2 regions of the Rossellomorea sp. DUT-2 genome follow, and region 1 is predicted to be linked to the other one. Evidence: riboswitches for the same ligand, from Rfam matches in the RefSeq annotation. Region 1 holds a riboswitch; the other holds the start of a gene.
The links. Region 1 has a riboswitch for FMN ahead of ribD (bifunctional diaminohydroxyphosphoribosylaminopyrimidine deaminase/5-amino-6-(5-phosphoribosylamino)uracil reductase RibD). Riboswitches for the same ligand answer to the same signal wherever they lie in the genome.
Positions count from the first base shown of each region.

Region 2: it holds a riboswitch for FMN, as region 1 does, so the genes downstream of both, ACOSV2_RS07790 (ECF transporter S component) here and ribD (bifunctional diaminohydroxyphosphoribosylaminopyrimidine deaminase/5-amino-6-(5-phosphoribosylamino)uracil reductase RibD) in region 1, are expected to answer to the same signal.

Region 1 is NZ_JBQPEO010000002.1:217,596-225,741, reverse strand. Features, by position in the region: gene ACOSV2_RS06745 (patatin-like phospholipase family protein) at 1-449, shown strand, start outside; gene ACOSV2_RS06740 (hypothetical protein) at 586-1,281, shown strand; gene ACOSV2_RS06735 (four-helix bundle copper-binding protein) at 1,334-1,657, shown strand; FMN riboswitch at 1,857-2,000, shown strand; gene ribD (bifunctional diaminohydroxyphosphoribosylaminopyrimidine deaminase/5-amino-6-(5-phosphoribosylamino)uracil reductase RibD) at 2,192-3,259, shown strand; gene ribE (riboflavin synthase) at 3,289-3,945, shown strand; gene ACOSV2_RS06720 (bifunctional 3,4-dihydroxy-2-butanone-4-phosphate synthase/GTP cyclohydrolase II) at 3,963-5,156, shown strand; gene ribH (6,7-dimethyl-8-ribityllumazine synthase) at 5,169-5,639, shown strand; gene ACOSV2_RS06710 (NCS2 family permease) at 5,971-7,260, shown strand; gene ACOSV2_RS06705 (EAL and HDOD domain-containing protein) at 7,464-8,146, shown strand, end outside.
Region 2 is NZ_JBQPEO010000002.1:402,605-410,750, forward strand. Features, by position in the region: gene ACOSV2_RS07755 (glycosyltransferase family 4 protein) at 1-737, opposite strand, end outside; gene ACOSV2_RS07760 (phosphatase PAP2 family protein) at 787-1,314, opposite strand; gene ACOSV2_RS07765 (LysM peptidoglycan-binding domain-containing protein) at 1,459-2,148, opposite strand; gene ACOSV2_RS07770 (CPBP family intramembrane glutamic endopeptidase) at 2,141-2,740, opposite strand; gene ACOSV2_RS07775 (RecQ family ATP-dependent DNA helicase) at 2,750-4,216, opposite strand; gene ACOSV2_RS07780 (helix-turn-helix domain-containing protein) at 4,194-5,264, opposite strand; gene ACOSV2_RS07785 (ferredoxin) at 5,488-5,736, shown strand; gene ACOSV2_RS07790 (ECF transporter S component) at 5,840-6,409, opposite strand; FMN riboswitch at 6,564-6,697, opposite strand; gene ACOSV2_RS07795 (peptidoglycan DD-metalloendopeptidase family protein) at 6,814-7,725, opposite strand.

The DNA of each region.
Region 1 (8,146 bases):
CAAGTTCCCTGCCATTCGTCGCTCCGATCGTTGAATTTGAATCCCGTCATCTTCTCGATGGAGGAATAAGTGACCCTGTTCCCATCGAAAAAGCTGAGCAGGACGGATTTAAGAAGAATGTAGTCATTCTAACTAGAAACAAGGGCTATTATAAAAAGCCCTCACGATTTTCTTTCCTTGTGAAAAGAAAGTATCCTGGGTATCCTGAATTACATAAGACGATGTTTAACCGGTACTTGCGTTACAATCAAATAATCAAGGAATTAGAAACGAGAGAAAAGAATGGGGACGTTCTGATCATTCAACCTCAACATCCATTAAAAGTAAGCCGTATTGAAAAAAATCCACAAAAGCTGGACGAGTTGTACTGGCAAGGCTATCATGATGCAGAGGCTAAAGTAAAAAAAATAATGGAATGGAATCGCCCAGCCACTCCAGTGCACTCATAACATATAAGCCAACCTATGACAGAAAGTCTTCTTTTTTTAGAGGGTTCTGCAAGCGTTGGTTTTTTCTATTTGAATGGTCTATTTAAGGGATTTTTACATACATATGATAGAGATTCCTTGAAAGGACGAGCATTTCATGAACCTCTACCAAATCTACAAAAATGAACAATATACGTTGCTTTATCGAAGTATCATGTATTTTCTCATAGGTGTAGGAATGCTGATTGTGACCCGACAGTTATATTATTTTCCCCTGTTAATCTTTATACCCGCGTGTTCTAATCTATATCTCAGTTTCAGTATGAAGAAGGAGCTAAAGAAAGCGAACCGATTATTTTATGAAACAATACCTGTATCCCGGCATTCTTTAGTCGGAGTTCATACGAAAGAAGGTTCCTATTACTTAAAAACGAATGGATGGTCAGAATACTTCATTCAAAGAACGTCCTTGATCAATAACCCAAAACACTATATGCTTCACCGAAAACATAAGCACCCGCTGCCATTCTTAAAATGGAGCAGTTCCATGAAAATCGATATGGGCGGAGGGGGAAAGGTTTTTTACTTGAAATACCAGAGCTCTACTGCTATTGAATGGCGTAGTGACGATGGTGACACGATTATCATCTATAAAGGAAACAAACGATGGATCTTGAATTATAATAAAAAAAATTATTTATCCTTACAAAAAGGATATCTTCCTCAAAGTGTTCAAAAGCTCTTTGACTATCACCATAGTTATGTTTCTTTTTATGAAACATATAGCGAGGAACTGGATTGGCTTCTTATTTTCCTTTGGTATGTAGACAGTGATTATTTTCTTACCGCATAGTAATCCTTTTTTTTCATTTGGGTACGCTAAAAAGGAACATTGTGGAGGTGAGATGATGAATGCTGATTACAAACCATGTTTAACGGCTTTGCAACGATGTCTGGAAGCATGTAATGTATGCTACCATGCATCCCTTAAGGAAGAAAAAGCGATGATGATGTGCATTGAACTGGACCGGGAATGTGCGGATATTTGTTCCTATGCCATTAATGCCATGCAGCGAAGCAGTAAATTTGTTCAACAAATTCTGGTCCTTTGCGCAGAAATCTGTGATGCGTGTGGAACAGAATGTAATTCTCATGACCAACAGCATTGTAAGGACTGCGCTAAAGCCTGTTTTGAATGTGCGGAAGAATGCAGAAAGCAATTAGCATAGTATTTGAAGGATGCTTCTATTAAGTAGAGGCATTTTTTTAATCCTTGTCACTCATCCTGTGCATCTGATTTATGGTTGCAGTCGGGATCAGAGAGGTGTTTGCGATATAGTATTCAAAAAATTAGTACAAAAATAAAATTCTAGAGCTCCTTACATGATTTCATTGATGAAACTATGATAGAATAATGATAATCGAATAGGTTTCCTTCGGGGCAGGGTGAAATTCCCTACCGGCGGTGATGAGCACATGCTCTTAGTCCGTGACCCGGCTAATGAAAATTAGACGGTGGATTTGGTGAAATTCCAAAGCCGACAGTGAAAGTCTGGATGGGAGAAGGAACGGCAGTATTTACTTGATCTAGACGCGAGAAGTCTACCTTTTTTATGGGGATTTTTTTCCCAAAAAAGAAATCATGTGAATGCTTTATTCAGTCATGCCAACTTCCCCCAAGTAAAAACTTACTTGGGGTTTATTTATTTTAGAATAATAGTGATGAACGAAGGGAGGTAAAACGTTTGAACGATTCACCATATATGAAGCTTGCCCTCTCAATGGCAAAGACGACCCAAGGTCAAACATCGCCCAATCCTGCCGTAGGAGCGGTCGTGGTGAAAAATGGAGAAGTCGTTGGGATGGGTGCGCACCTCAAAGCAGGAGAAGGTCATGCAGAGGTTCATGCCATAAAGATGGCAGGAGCGAAAGCAAAGGGGAGTGACGTCTATGTTACGTTGGAACCATGTTCCCATTACGGGAAAACACCTCCTTGTTCACAGCTGCTGATTTCAAGCGGAGTGAGGCGAGTCCATATTGCCGGCACAGATCCAAATCCCCTTGTCGCGGGAAGAGGAATCCAACAGTTGAGGGATGCAGGCATAGAAGTAATGGTCGGAGAGCTTGAAGAAGAAGCACTCGAACTAAATAAGCACTTTTTCCATTTCATTCAATACGGCACGCCTTATGTAACCCTTAAGACAGCTGTTACATTAGACGGGAAAACAGCTTCAGCTTCAGGAGATAGTAAATGGATTACGTCAGAAGCTTCACGCACAGATGTCCACTATGATCGTCACAGGCATGACGCGATATTAGTAGGAGTCAATACCGTTATTCAGGACAACCCACACCTTACCACCCGTTTGCCCCAAGGTGGAAAAAACCCCATTCGAATTATTTTAGATACCTATTTACGAACACCTCTCCACTCCCATGTAGTGGAAGACTCGAAAAGCAGGACGCTCATCTTTACGGGCAGTGCTGTCAATGAAGAACAGAAGCGGCCCTATATGGAATCAGGCTGCGAAATCATCACCCTTTCAGAGGAAAGGATGGACATTCACACAGTTTTAAAAGAACTTGGTGCCCGGAATATCGGATCCCTTTACGTAGAAGGTGGATCTACTATTCATTCTTCCTTTTTAAAGGAAAAAGCCTTTCAGGAATTGATTATGTACATGTCACCTAAGCTTGTAGGCGGAAGCTCTGCCTTCACCAGTTTTGGAGGGGAAGGTTTCCCGACCATTGCAGAAGGTCTGGAAATGGAGATTAAAAGTCTTGAACGAGTAGGAAAGGACATTAAGATGGTTGCTTTACCTATAAGTTAACATTTTTGATTTGAAAGGGGGAGAAATGGATGTTTACTGGAATCATTGAAGAAATAGGATCAATTGAACGCATGAAAAAATCCTCCTCCTCTATGGAACTGACGATAACAGCGGGCCGCGTTTTAGAAGACGTTCAAATTGGAGATAGCATCAGTGTGAATGGTGTCTGTTTAACCGTCACTTCATTCAGCTCCAGGCAATTTCAAGTGGACGTGATGCCTGAAACCTTCGAAGGCACAACGCTACGAAATCTATCCCATGGTTCTAAAGTGAACCTGGAGAGGGCGATGGCTGCAAACGGTCGTTTCGGCGGGCATTTCGTTAATGGGCACGTCGATGGAATAGGGACGATCGTTAGAATAGAGAAAGTTGAAAATGCCTGGTATATGGACATTTCCATACCGGAAAATCAGAGTCACTTGTTTATTATGAAGGGCTCTGTCGCAATAGACGGCACTTCCCTTACTGTTTTTGGTGTGAAAAGTAATGTCATTACGATCTCCTTGATCCCACAAACGAGAGGGGACACGGTTCTTGGCGAGAAGAAAGTAGGGGACCGTGTCAACATTGAATGTGATGTAATGGCGAAATATTTTCATCGCTTCTATGAAGAAAAGGAACAGTCTAAGAGCACTTCAAGCCGCATGAGCTATGAATTTTTAAGTCAAAATGGTTTTGCTGACTAATAGGGAGGGGTTGCCCCATGTTTAATAAGATCGAAGAAGCTCTGGAAGATTTGCAGGCAGGTAAAGTCGTCATCGTAGTCGATGATGAAAATCGTGAGAATGAGGGAGACTTTATTGCCCTTGCCGATAAAGCGACTCCAGAAGTCATTAATTTTATGGCTAAAGAAGGAAGAGGCTTAATTTGTGCCCCGATAACAGAGGAAATTGCACAAAAACTAAAGCTTGCACCGATGACGATGTCAAATACGGATCCTCATGGAACGGCATTTACGATTTCTGTCGATCATAAATCCGCAACTACTGGGATTAGTGCATTTGAGAGATCGACCACCATACAGGAATTATTGAACCCGGACTCATTGCCCGAGGACTTCAAAAGACCCGGTCACGTATTTCCCCTTGTCGCCAAAAAAGGGGGGGTACTAAAACGGGCAGGACATACAGAAGCTGCCATCGATTTGGCTATTATGTCAGGTGCCAAGCCATCAGGTGTCATTTGTGAAATCATGAATGAAGACGGCACGATGGCAAGGGTACCTGAGTTGATGAAACTGGCTGATAAATGGAATCTGAAGGTCATCTCCATTGAGGACCTTATCAGGTACAGACGGAAAAAAGAAAAACTCGTCACGAGAGAAGTGGAAATTGAACTTCCAACCGAATTTGGAAACTTCAAGGCCGTTGCGTACACAGAAAACCTTACAGGAAAAGAACATATCGCGCTTGTGAAAGGAGAATGGTCCGAGGATGAGGATGTACTCGTTCGCGTTCACTCTGAATGTTTGACGGGAGATGTATTCGGTTCCAATCGCTGTGACTGTGGACCTCAGCTTGCCACAGCACTGACTCAAATTGAAGAGCATGGAAAAGGTGTACTGCTTTATATGAGACAAGAAGGCCGTGGGATTGGTTTAATCAACAAATTGAAGGCCTATAAGCTTCAGGAAGAAGGCTATGACACCGTTGAAGCTAATCAAAAACTGGGCTTTGGTGATGATTTGAGGGAATATGGAATCGGAGCACAGATTCTGAGAGATTTAGGCATAACAAAGATGCGTCTACTGACCAATAATCCTAGAAAAATTGCCGGAATTAACGGGTACGGATTAGAAATCGCAGGTCGAGTGCCGATCCAAATGCCGGCGAAATTCGAAAATGAGAAGTATTTGAAAACAAAGCACGCAAAACTTGGACATATACTTAAATTTTAGGAGGAATTTACAATGAAAACAATTTATGAAGGTCATTTAGTAGGTTCAGGATTAAAGGTTGCAATTGTCGTATCACGTTTCAACGAGTTCATCACATCAAAGCTTCTGGGTGGGGCAGAAGATGCATTAAAGCGCCACGGTGTTGAAGAAGGAAATGTTTCTGTCACTTGGGTTCCAGGTGCATTTGAAATTCCTATGATCGCCAAAAAACTTGCCCGTTCAGGGAAGTATGATGCCGTTGTTACACTGGGAACGGTCATCCGCGGAGCAACTGCTCATTTTGAATACGTAAGTGGAGAGGTAGCAAAAGGAGTGGCCAATCTAAGCCTGCAGGAAGATGTACCCGTCATCTTTGGTGTCTTAACGACGGATACAATTGAGCAGGCAATCGAAAGAGCCGGTACCAAAGCAGGAAATAAAGGGTGGGAAGCAGCAGTATCAGCCATCGAAATGGCTAATCTGATTCGTGAGATTGATAAGTAAAATTTTTCAACCAAGCCAAGCCTCCATTTTGGGAAGCTTGGCTTTTTACGAGGGACGGATCCGAGGCGTATGGGGATAAAATTGTAAAACAGCTGGATTCCTGGTGATTTCTGCTGGATTATTCTCCAAAACGGCTCGATTTTTCACAAAAGCCGCTGGATTATGTTCCATTTCGGCCGGATTCCTGATGGTAAACCAAAATCCCGCAGACCCCACCCACTAAAATACATATTGGCAAACGTCAGACCTTTTGCTAGAATAGTATTTTGTGGCTCCCCTTATTATGGGAGGAGCGGGTAGGGAGAGGGCAGTTTTATAGGAAGATTATATTATGAAAGCACGTGGAGGTATTTTTCAGTTAAAGAATCACGGTACCACGATGAAGCAGGAGATGATGGCTGGAGCAATCGGTTATTTCACGATTGTGTACATTATCGCTGTGAACGCTTTAATTCTTTCTGAAGCTGGAATTCCATTTGAAGGAGCGGTTATGGCAACCATTCTTGCCTCCTTCGTTGGGTGTTTGGTGATGGCCTTTTGGGCAAATGCACCAATCCTTCTGGTTCCAGGTATGGGAATTAATGCGATGTTTACGTTTACTCTCGTAAAATCATCCGGCTTAACGTGGCAGGAAGCTTTAGCTGTCGTAGTGATTTCAGGAATACTCTTTATGATCATTGCATTTACAAAGCTTTCAAAAGTATTATCGGAAGCCATTCCCCAAACATTAAAAGAAGCCATCACTGTAGGATTAGGGATGTTCTTAATGTTTATCGGTCTTGAAAAAGGCGGTCTCATCCAAAGAGGAGAGAGTGCCATCATCATGATTGGTGATTTTGGGGAATTAAAGGTGTTGGCCACGGTGCTGACATTCCTGGTGACGATCTTTTTGTTTGTTCGGAATGTGAAAGGTCAATTTTTATGGAGTATTGCTTTTGGAACCATACTGGGATTCATCTTTGGGATCGAACCATCGATTCAGTCCAGTTCATTCCAATTAAGTGAATACAGTCAGGTTTTCGGTCAAATATCCTTTAGCGCCATTTTGGAGATTCCGTTTTGGATTGCGGTTTTTTCAGTTACGATGGTGCTGGTATTTGAAAACATCGGTCTCGTTCATGGACATACGGATATGATCGATCAACCTCATAAATACTCTAAAGCCTTCCAGGCGAATGCATTTTCTGCCTTTACATCAGGATTCTTCGGAACGAGTCCGACGGTTTCTACTGTAGAAAGTGCTGCAGCCATGACAGCAGGTGGTCGTACGGGACTAACGAGTTTGACTACTGGAGTATTATTCTTGGGATCTGTGTTGTTTATTCCGTATTTAAAGTGGATTCCAGATCATGCTATCGCCCCAATCCTCATTATCATTGGCGGCTTAATGATTCAAAATATACGACATATGGATCTTCGTGATTTAACAGAGGCATTTCCAGCCATTTTTATCATTGCGATGATTCCATTTACGTACAGTATCGCAGATGGAATTGCCATCGGCTTTATTCTTTATCCAATTTTAAAATTGGCTACAGGTAAAGCGAGAGAAGTATCCATTCCTCTATATATCATTGCTGCATTGTTCCTTATGAACTTCTTTGTTCATTCGATTCATTAAAGCGGTAAAGAACTCAAGTGGATTTGTTCACCATTACGATTGAAATCGTAGTTGCTGACATGTCTACTTGAGTTTTTTTGGTCCTTACAACTACTTCCAAATTCCGTAGACTTTCCACATATTTCTTGGTATTATTATAGTGATTAATGAAACTTTTGAACTATTTTTATACATATATCAGGAAATCAGCAGGGGTGAGTGTAGTGGAAGTGTTTGTAGCGAGACAGCCAATTTTTGATCGGAATGGAGAAACCGTAGCTTATGAGCTTTTGTACAGAAACAATGAAATGAATATGGTTCCGAATATAGATGGGGACCATGCCACGGCCGATGTCATTATTAATAGCTATTTAAATATTGGTCTTGAAAGCTTGTCCGCAGGCAAGCCGTGCTTCATCAATTTCACAGAAAATCTTTTAATGCATAGAGTCCCTACCTACTTCAATCCCAAGGAAATTGTCGTGGAGATTTTAGAAAATGTAGTTCCTAGTCCTGAAATCCTGAATGTTTGCTTAGAGTTAAAGGAACTGGGTTATAAAATCGCTTTAGACGATTTTGTCTTTAATGAATCGGATCCTAACTACTTAAAATTAATGAAAATTGCGGATTATGTGAAGGTTGATTTTCTCCATACAACAGATACTGACCGGGGAACTATTGAAGTTTTCGCTAATTTACTGGGGTACAAGCTTTTGGCAGAAAAAGTGGAGACAGAGGAACAATATGAAGAAGCAAGGAGAAACGGATACCATTTCTTTCAAGGGTATTTCTTTAGTAAACCAAAAATCATTTCTACTCATGACGTACCTACATATTTTCATTCCTACTATTCGATTATTCAAAGCCTGGAAATGACGGAACCGAGCATTGATGTGATTAGTCGATT
Region 2 (8,146 bases), 190 kb from region 1:
ATAAGCTCATTCTTCATCGGTCCATCGCCCACGATAACCCATTGAACTTGATCTTTTAATGTTTGGGGAAGGTGTTTAATCGTCTTTTCGAGTGTGTCCAAGTCCTTTTCAGGAGCTAAACGCCCCACATAAAGAAGAGTGTATTTCTTGTTATTATTAAATTTCCTTCTTAGTTCAGGACTGCGCTTTTCCGGAGAATAGGTTTGACAATCGACTCCCCTGCTCCATATGGATAAGTCGGTAAAACCCTGGTTTTCTAAGTGAAGTTTCGTTTCCATTGAGGGGACAAAAATCCGATCTGCATGTAAATAAAACCATTTCATGTACTTCCATAGTAATGGTGCCACCCACATCATTTTGTAATAGTTCAAATACAGGTCAAAATGGGTGTGGTAAGAAGCAACCAAGGGTATATTCATTTTCTTAGCACCGCGAACCCCATAAAGTCCCATTGTAAGAGGTGTGGTGACATGAATCAGTGTAGGTGAAAAATCTTTCAACTGCTTTTCAATCGTTTTCGGGTTGGCAATAGCTGTTCTGCATTCAGGATAAAAGAAAAAAGGAAAACTTGTGAAGGAATGTACATTTGGATAGGATTCTTTTTTCTCTTGAATATCAGGAACAAAGACCTTATACTCAATTCCCCGTTTCTCATAGTGATCCGTCAATCTTTTTAACGTTCTTGCGACCCCGTTCACTTGAGGATAATAAGTATCCGAAAACAATGCCACTCGCATGTACTCTTCCCCCTTAATGATTAACTTACAATTCGTAAAATCTATACGATTATCCTAAAAACAAAAGGACCATTAAAGTCGTAGCAAATGCAAGAAATGCCCCGGCCAATACATCTGAAGGATAATGGACTCCGAGAATCACTCTAGAATACCCCACTAACCAACTTATAGGAAATAGGATAAGCATCGTGGTTGGATACTGAATCATAAATGGAATCGATATGGAAAAAATAGCCGTGGAATGACCAGACGGAAATGAATGATCTTTAAATTCATAACCGTGTATCCTTGCATCGGGTAAAGTTAGATAAGGTCGGATTCGTTTAACCAACCTCTTGGTGATCGACATAATAACATGACTGATACATAACGTTATCATGGCGGCCATTACGGTTCGTTGCATCTGTGGATAATATTGACTCAAGAAGAACAGAATCAGGACGGAGGCTACAGTAAACCTCGCTCCTCCCAAATGAGTAACATAGCCGAAGAATGAACGATACAGCTGTTTGCTTCCGTTGATTCTGTAAAATAAAAAGTCATCTACTTTTTGAAAGCGCGTAAGCATTCTGTCCATGAAACCAACTCCTTCTCTTTTAGTGCTGTCACCTCCATTATATTTACGGTTTGTAATGCTTCTTATAAATGAATGTAAATTTTATCGCGAATTTTTGTAAAAAAAAAATAGCACCCGCCCCAAATCACCTTGGGGGAGTGCCTTTTATTGATCTAATGGGATTTCAAGTACTTGCCCTGTCTGAATTTCATTATTTTGAATTTGATTCCGTTCCTTGATTCGTTCAACTCCTGATTGAGAATTGTAGTATTTCATAGCAATCCTGAATAGGGTTTCCTGGGGTGCGACCGTGTGATACACGATCTTGTATGTTGGCTGTTCTTCCTCAGGTTCTTCTTTCACCTCTTCTTTCGGGCTTTCCTCTGCTGATTCTTGCTCAGCAGGTGGAGAAGCCGGTTCAGTCGATGCCGGTTGTTCCTTTCCAGTCATTGAGGGAGTATCTTGATTCAAGGATTCATCTTTTTTGTCATTCGCAGCTGACTCTTCTTCTTTTGAATCAGACTCTACAAAGCTCTCCTCATCCTCATTATCAGATTGTTCGTAGCGAACTTCTTCCACATCGTCCACATCTTCTGACATGACCACCAGGGGACCATCCCTGCTATCGAAATACGAATAAATGCTAAAAACCGTCAAGGGCAAAAGAATAAAAAATAAGAGCAACATACTAATCAATGGGTATTTCATTTTCCATTTGTTATTCTTCTTTTTCTCTCTATGTACTTCACTTCTGGCTGGAAGAGGCTCTCTTTTTTTGACTGGTGCTTCCTCTGGGACTCGTTCAATCTTTTGCTTTAATTTCGCTGCTTGATCTCGATATGGGTCTTTACTCATGAGACATCCCTTCTTTACTTCTTTGTCTTCCTTTCTTACGCATATGCATACCCAGTAAGAAATCGATGACAAAGTGCATGATGATTGTTACCAATAAATTCTCTGTTTGTTCATAAATGAAACCGATCCAAAAGCTAAGCAGTACAATATTGACAATTAAAAACCAGTGAGCCCAGTATCTGAAATGTATCAGAGCAAATATAATACTTGATATGATTAAGCCAAAGTGAAATTGCAACACGCCTCTAAATAATATTTCTTCACTAATGCTAATGAAAAATGCAAGCAGTGCAATTTCACCCATGCTTCTATCAGTAAATATCCGCGCATTCACCCCACCATCGTCATAGTATTTACTAGGTAAATACTTCATCAATACGATGTCGATGATCACAATCATCACACCGCTTGTTAATCCAATGGTCAAAATAGTCGGGGAAAAGGAAAACTGTTTCCAAAAACCGGACCATGTGTCAAATAAAAATATACCTAATCCCAAGGCAATCGTTAATAGTAAAAATTGAGTGAAATATAAATGAAAAGTTAACTGTTTCTTAGAAAGTTGTTGTATGACTTCCCCTTGTTTCTGCATGAATACCACTTATCCTAATAATAATTTTTCCAACCTTTTTTCCCACCTTGTTTCAATTGGGTCTTGAATATCAGGTGGCTGATACTTGAAATCCTTAAGGGAATAACCGCATTGATCACAACAGAAGCTATTCTCGATTTGAAGCACTTCATCAAAATAATGAAGAAGCTTCTCCCTTCTACAGGAATCAACCTGTAACCACTCGATCATGGAGAGCAGTTTGTCCTTCTTGTATTGTAAACGATTGTTTCGAATTTGTTTCATTTTTTCTATTAATCTATCTTGACTGAGTCTCAGCCCTTTAGTAAGCTCATCTGAATAATAAGTAAGAAACCGATATTGAATCTCCGACAGTTGCAATAAATCGATTATCTCCTTCGCCTGATTCTGTCTGTTTTCCTTTACATATCTTTGTATTTGTACATCCTCAGGTAATTCACTTTGAATAAGCTGCAGCGGGATCGAAAGGTCTTGTTCAGAGTATAGCACGACAGACAGACTGCTTTCTCCATCTCGTCCCGCTCTTCCGATTTCTTGTAAAAACGCTTCTATATTTGAGGAGAAATGAAAATGAATGACAAATCGAATATTTTCTTTGTTTACACCCATACCAAATGCAGAAGTGGCACATATGATCCTTAGCTTGTTGGAGAGAAATTGTTGTTGAATCAATATCCGATCCTCTTGTTCCATTCCCCCATGATAATGAGCAACACCTGATACACCATTTTCCCCAAGCCACAAAGAAACGTCTTCTGCCATTCGTTTACTTGAGAAATAAATAATGCCCGGCCCACCCCATGTTGTCAGATACTCTAAAAGTTTATCCAGTTTCTCATTATGATTCGTGACTTTCTCAACGAACAGACCGATATTTTCCCGGTCAATTGAATGGACTTTTTCCACAGCATCTTCCATTTGGAGCACTCGTTTAATGTCTTTCCTCACTTCATCAGTGGCAGTCGCCGTTAATGCCAAGGTTGTCGGATTTCCAATCGACTCTTTAAGCTCCCCCAGTTTTAAGTAATCAGGTCTGAAGTCAGGACCCCACTGAGATATACAATGTGCTTCATCAATGACGAATAAAGAAATATTTAAAGATTGTAGTAAGGGAATGATGGTCGGACTCATTAACATTTCCGGTGATATGAATATAAATTTATAAACGTGTAACTGCTCAAGGGCCGCTCTTTTCTCCATATAAGGTAAAAACGAGTTCAGTGCGATCACCCTTTTTTCACCCATTACTTTCATCTGCTCCACTTGATCCTGCATTAAAGAGAGAAGTGGAGAAACGATTAACACTTGTCCTTTCTTTAGGTACCCGGGTAATTGATAGCACAGCGACTTACCGGTTCCTGTCGGGAGCATCGCCACCGTATCCCGTTGATTTAGAACGGATTGAATGATTTCCTCCTGGCCTTCTCTGAAGGAAGAATAGCCAAATCTCTCTTTAAGCTCTTGTTGCAAATTCACGGTTCTCACCTGCCTTCGCAATCGCTACTCTGATTTGAAAATAAGATAAATGAGGAAGCTTTTCTTTTATCGGCTTTAGCCTTTTAGTTCGAGCATCTTTCATAACTGAAAGCACATTCTCATATTCCACCTGAGAAATGAACGGATCTATTGCAAATTCTTTCTGAGTTAAGATTAGTTCAATCACATGATCTTCAATGGTATTTATCTTTAAATCCCGTATACGCGCAATTTCTTCAATTGAATGCCCCCTTTGATACAACTCATATGTTTTGCTTGTTGAAATGGTCAGATTTTGCAGCTGATCACTTTTTAAGCTAATGGAGTATAATAAGGGATAAGGTGAAGGCTCCCTTTCTAATTCAGATAATATACCGTGAATTACATTAAGAAACTGAAAGCGGAATTCTTCTTCATGCATATTCAGTTTTTCAGCTACCTGCAATTCTGTCCATCCATAATCCTTGTATCCCGTTAAGCGGAAAACGAGAATGTCTGGATTTAAGGTTTGAGATAGACTGGTCAACAGGCTATACATCTCCTGATATAAATCGGAAGACAATTTTTCAATATTAGGGTTCGCCCGTAAACAGCTCTTTACCCACTCATGTATGTTTTTGTTACGTTGTACAGGAAAATAGAGCGTTTCCTGCTGTTTCCCGTTCGATAGAACCTGAACAAGGAGGCTTAATCTTTTCCAAAATAGAAACGTTTGATCACCGTAGACGAGACCATTCATATTTGCCGGAAAGGAGTCACCCTGAAAATTTTTTTGGACACAATCAGTACCACCAGTGGTCACAATCGCTTTCCCTCTTTCATCGACAATAACATATCCCAATTTCTCTAATTCCTTTACCTTCTGATTAAAGTACGCTCGTTTAAGCTTAGGTAAAGAGAGGAAAAACGGCTGCAAATAAAAGATGTGAGCATCCTGGATCGACTGGGAAGATTTTTTTCCTTTTAAGATATGAAAAACAGAGTAAATCGATCTTTCTCCATTTATTTGCATGAAGCAATATAAAATCACATAATTAAGATAGGTCAATTCTCTACTCCTTAACGTGTAGGTTATTGTCAAATATTGTACCATGAATTTGTTGTTTAACCATGTTTTGTTTTTCATATATAGGATAAAAATAAAAAGAAACAACCTAACTATTGAAAAGTTATACAATCCTCTATAAAATAAACATTAAGTGATTTTTCACAAACTTACATTGTGTATAATGATGAATTATATAGAATTATTTATCCGGGAGGTTTTTTCTTTGCCAAAATATACGATTGTCGACAAGGATACATGCATTGCATGTGGAGCGTGCGGGGCTGCTGCTCCAGATATTTACGACTATGATGATGAAGGTATTGCATTTGTAACATTAGACGATAACCAGGGGACGGTCGAAGTTCCTGACGTATTAGAAGATGATATGATTGATGCATTCGAAGGTTGTCCTACAGATTCCATAAAAGTAGCTGACGAGCCGTTCGATGGAGATTCACTTAAATTTGAATAGTAGTTCCGAAGCTAAGGGGAATTCCTCTTAGCTTTTTCTTTTTGGCTGATAACATTAGAAAACCCCTCAAATGTAATTGAGGGGTTAATCATTTATATTTGCACTATGCCGCTTTGTTCAGGGCTGTCTGTCTTGCTAACCAGCCTTGAAGACGAACGAATAGTAAGATGAAGACTGATGTTACAAGGATTCCTTTTAAAATGTTGAAAGGAACAATTCCTGTGATGATAATCTCCGCAGGAAGCTCAAAATTCATGAAGTATTTATAAGCAGGAAGGAACACAAAATAATTAAGAATTCCCATACTGATACTCATGACCACAGTTCCTGTGATAAGTCCGATCAACAACCCTTTTTTAGATTGAAGACGTGTATAAATATAATATGTCGGAAGAATCAAAAGCACTCCCGCCATAAAGTTTGCAATATGACCAATCGGAACGCCGGTATCGCTTCCTGTCATGATGTAGTCAATCACGTTCTTGAATAATTCAACTAATATTCCTGCCAAAGGACCTAATGTTACTGTCGCAATCAATGCAGGCACATCACTGAAATCTACCATTAAAAACTTTGGAAATGGTGGAATCGGGAAGTTAAAAAGCATTAACACATAGGATATGGCACTTAACATACCAACCGTTACAAACGTGCGTGTATTCATTTTTCTCATAAACCTCTCTCCTTTAGGAGATTCATCTCATATCGAAGATAGCTCTAGCCAAAGGTAGCATTAAAAAACCCCTAGATACGTGTATCTAGGAGAATGATAAGGCATACCCGAATAAACGTTTAGCTTCCCTTTTTCTAAACGTTCTGGCATAAACCTTCATCTTCTCCCATCCAGACTATACTGTCGGCTTTGGAATCGCACCAAATCCTGCCCCTAAAGGCTCGCGGGCTTAGAGACAAATGTCTCATCACCGCCGGTAGGGAATTTCACCCTGCCCCGAAGACGAATCTTTATTTTTTTATACATTTTCATTATACATAATGATGGGGATTATGTGAAGGAAAACAGTTCGAATTCGAAATGTTTTTTGTTTACATATGGTACTTATTAGGTTTACACTTCCGTTATTGGATAGTTAAAACTTGTTGAGGATATATTGGTGACTTAAGATCCAGGCCATTCCAAGCCACCAAGTCATTCACATCCACTCCCTCTGCGACTGAAATGGAGTATAAAGTGTCCCCTTGTTTCACTACATACCCACTCTCGGCTGATTGAGGGATGGCTAACGATTGATTCACTACTAAATTGGTTTCATTTAACCCATTGGCACTCTTAATATCTTCTACAGATATATTGTATTGCTGAGAAATCCCCCAGAGGGTTTCTCCTTTATGTACGACATGATATACCATGTTTTCATTAATATGAACTTCTTGCGTGCTTACATCATGAGTGATTTCAGCTGTTCCGGAAACACCCACTGCCTGATAGGGATCCCTCTCCTGAGCAAACACAAGCTGGCCGACCTCCCCTTGTCCAAATACCATATAGGGATCGATTGCATTCTCCTTGTCAATCGTCCATTCACCCCTGTGCACCTCAAAATGCAGGTGAGCTCCTGTCGATCTGCCTGTATTACCTAAATTTCCAAGCTGTTGACCTTGACCCACTTCTTGATTCTCTTCAACAAGCCGGTTTTCAAGATGAGCATATACGGTTTCATATCCATTTTCATGCCTTATGAATACCACATGCCCATAGCTTGGAGACAGATATGATCTAATCACCTTACCTTTTGCAACAGAATAAACCGGTGAGCCGATGTCTCCTCCAATGTCCATTCCTTTATGAGTACCAGACCTTGTCCCATACGAATCCGTTATCATCCCTTCAACAGGAAATGTCCAGGATACCGTTTCCTCCACGATCTTATTCGTCTCTGCTTTCGCTATCTTTCCTGTAAAGAACATAATGCTCACACACAATGCTAACAAGAATACGATCAAAAGCCTTCTTACATAATCCAAAATCATACTTGTCCTCCTTACCCATTTAACGCAATACCTTATTTCTTCCCTACTGAAGCTTCACGTCCGCTACCTTTTCATCTACTAACCCATTCTTACCTTCTCACCATCATTTCATGCACTCCCCACTATATGTAAACCCTCCAATCAATATTCACAAGTGAATGAGATATTTCTCATGAGATAATTTTCCTTTGAGTAGTTTGTCTAAGTATGAGATAAATATACACACAAAAGCGGAGGCGGCTTGCTCAGAGGCGACAAGCATAAGACGGGAATACCGGAAAGGCGTTCTCTGCCTTTTTGGTATTCCTGGCTTATGACCTCGAGCCTCTAGCCGCCGGAGCGGGATGATAACAAAAGCGGAGGCGGGTCGTTTAGCCCCGACAAGCATAAGACGAACTTCCCCTTAACACAAAAAAAGACC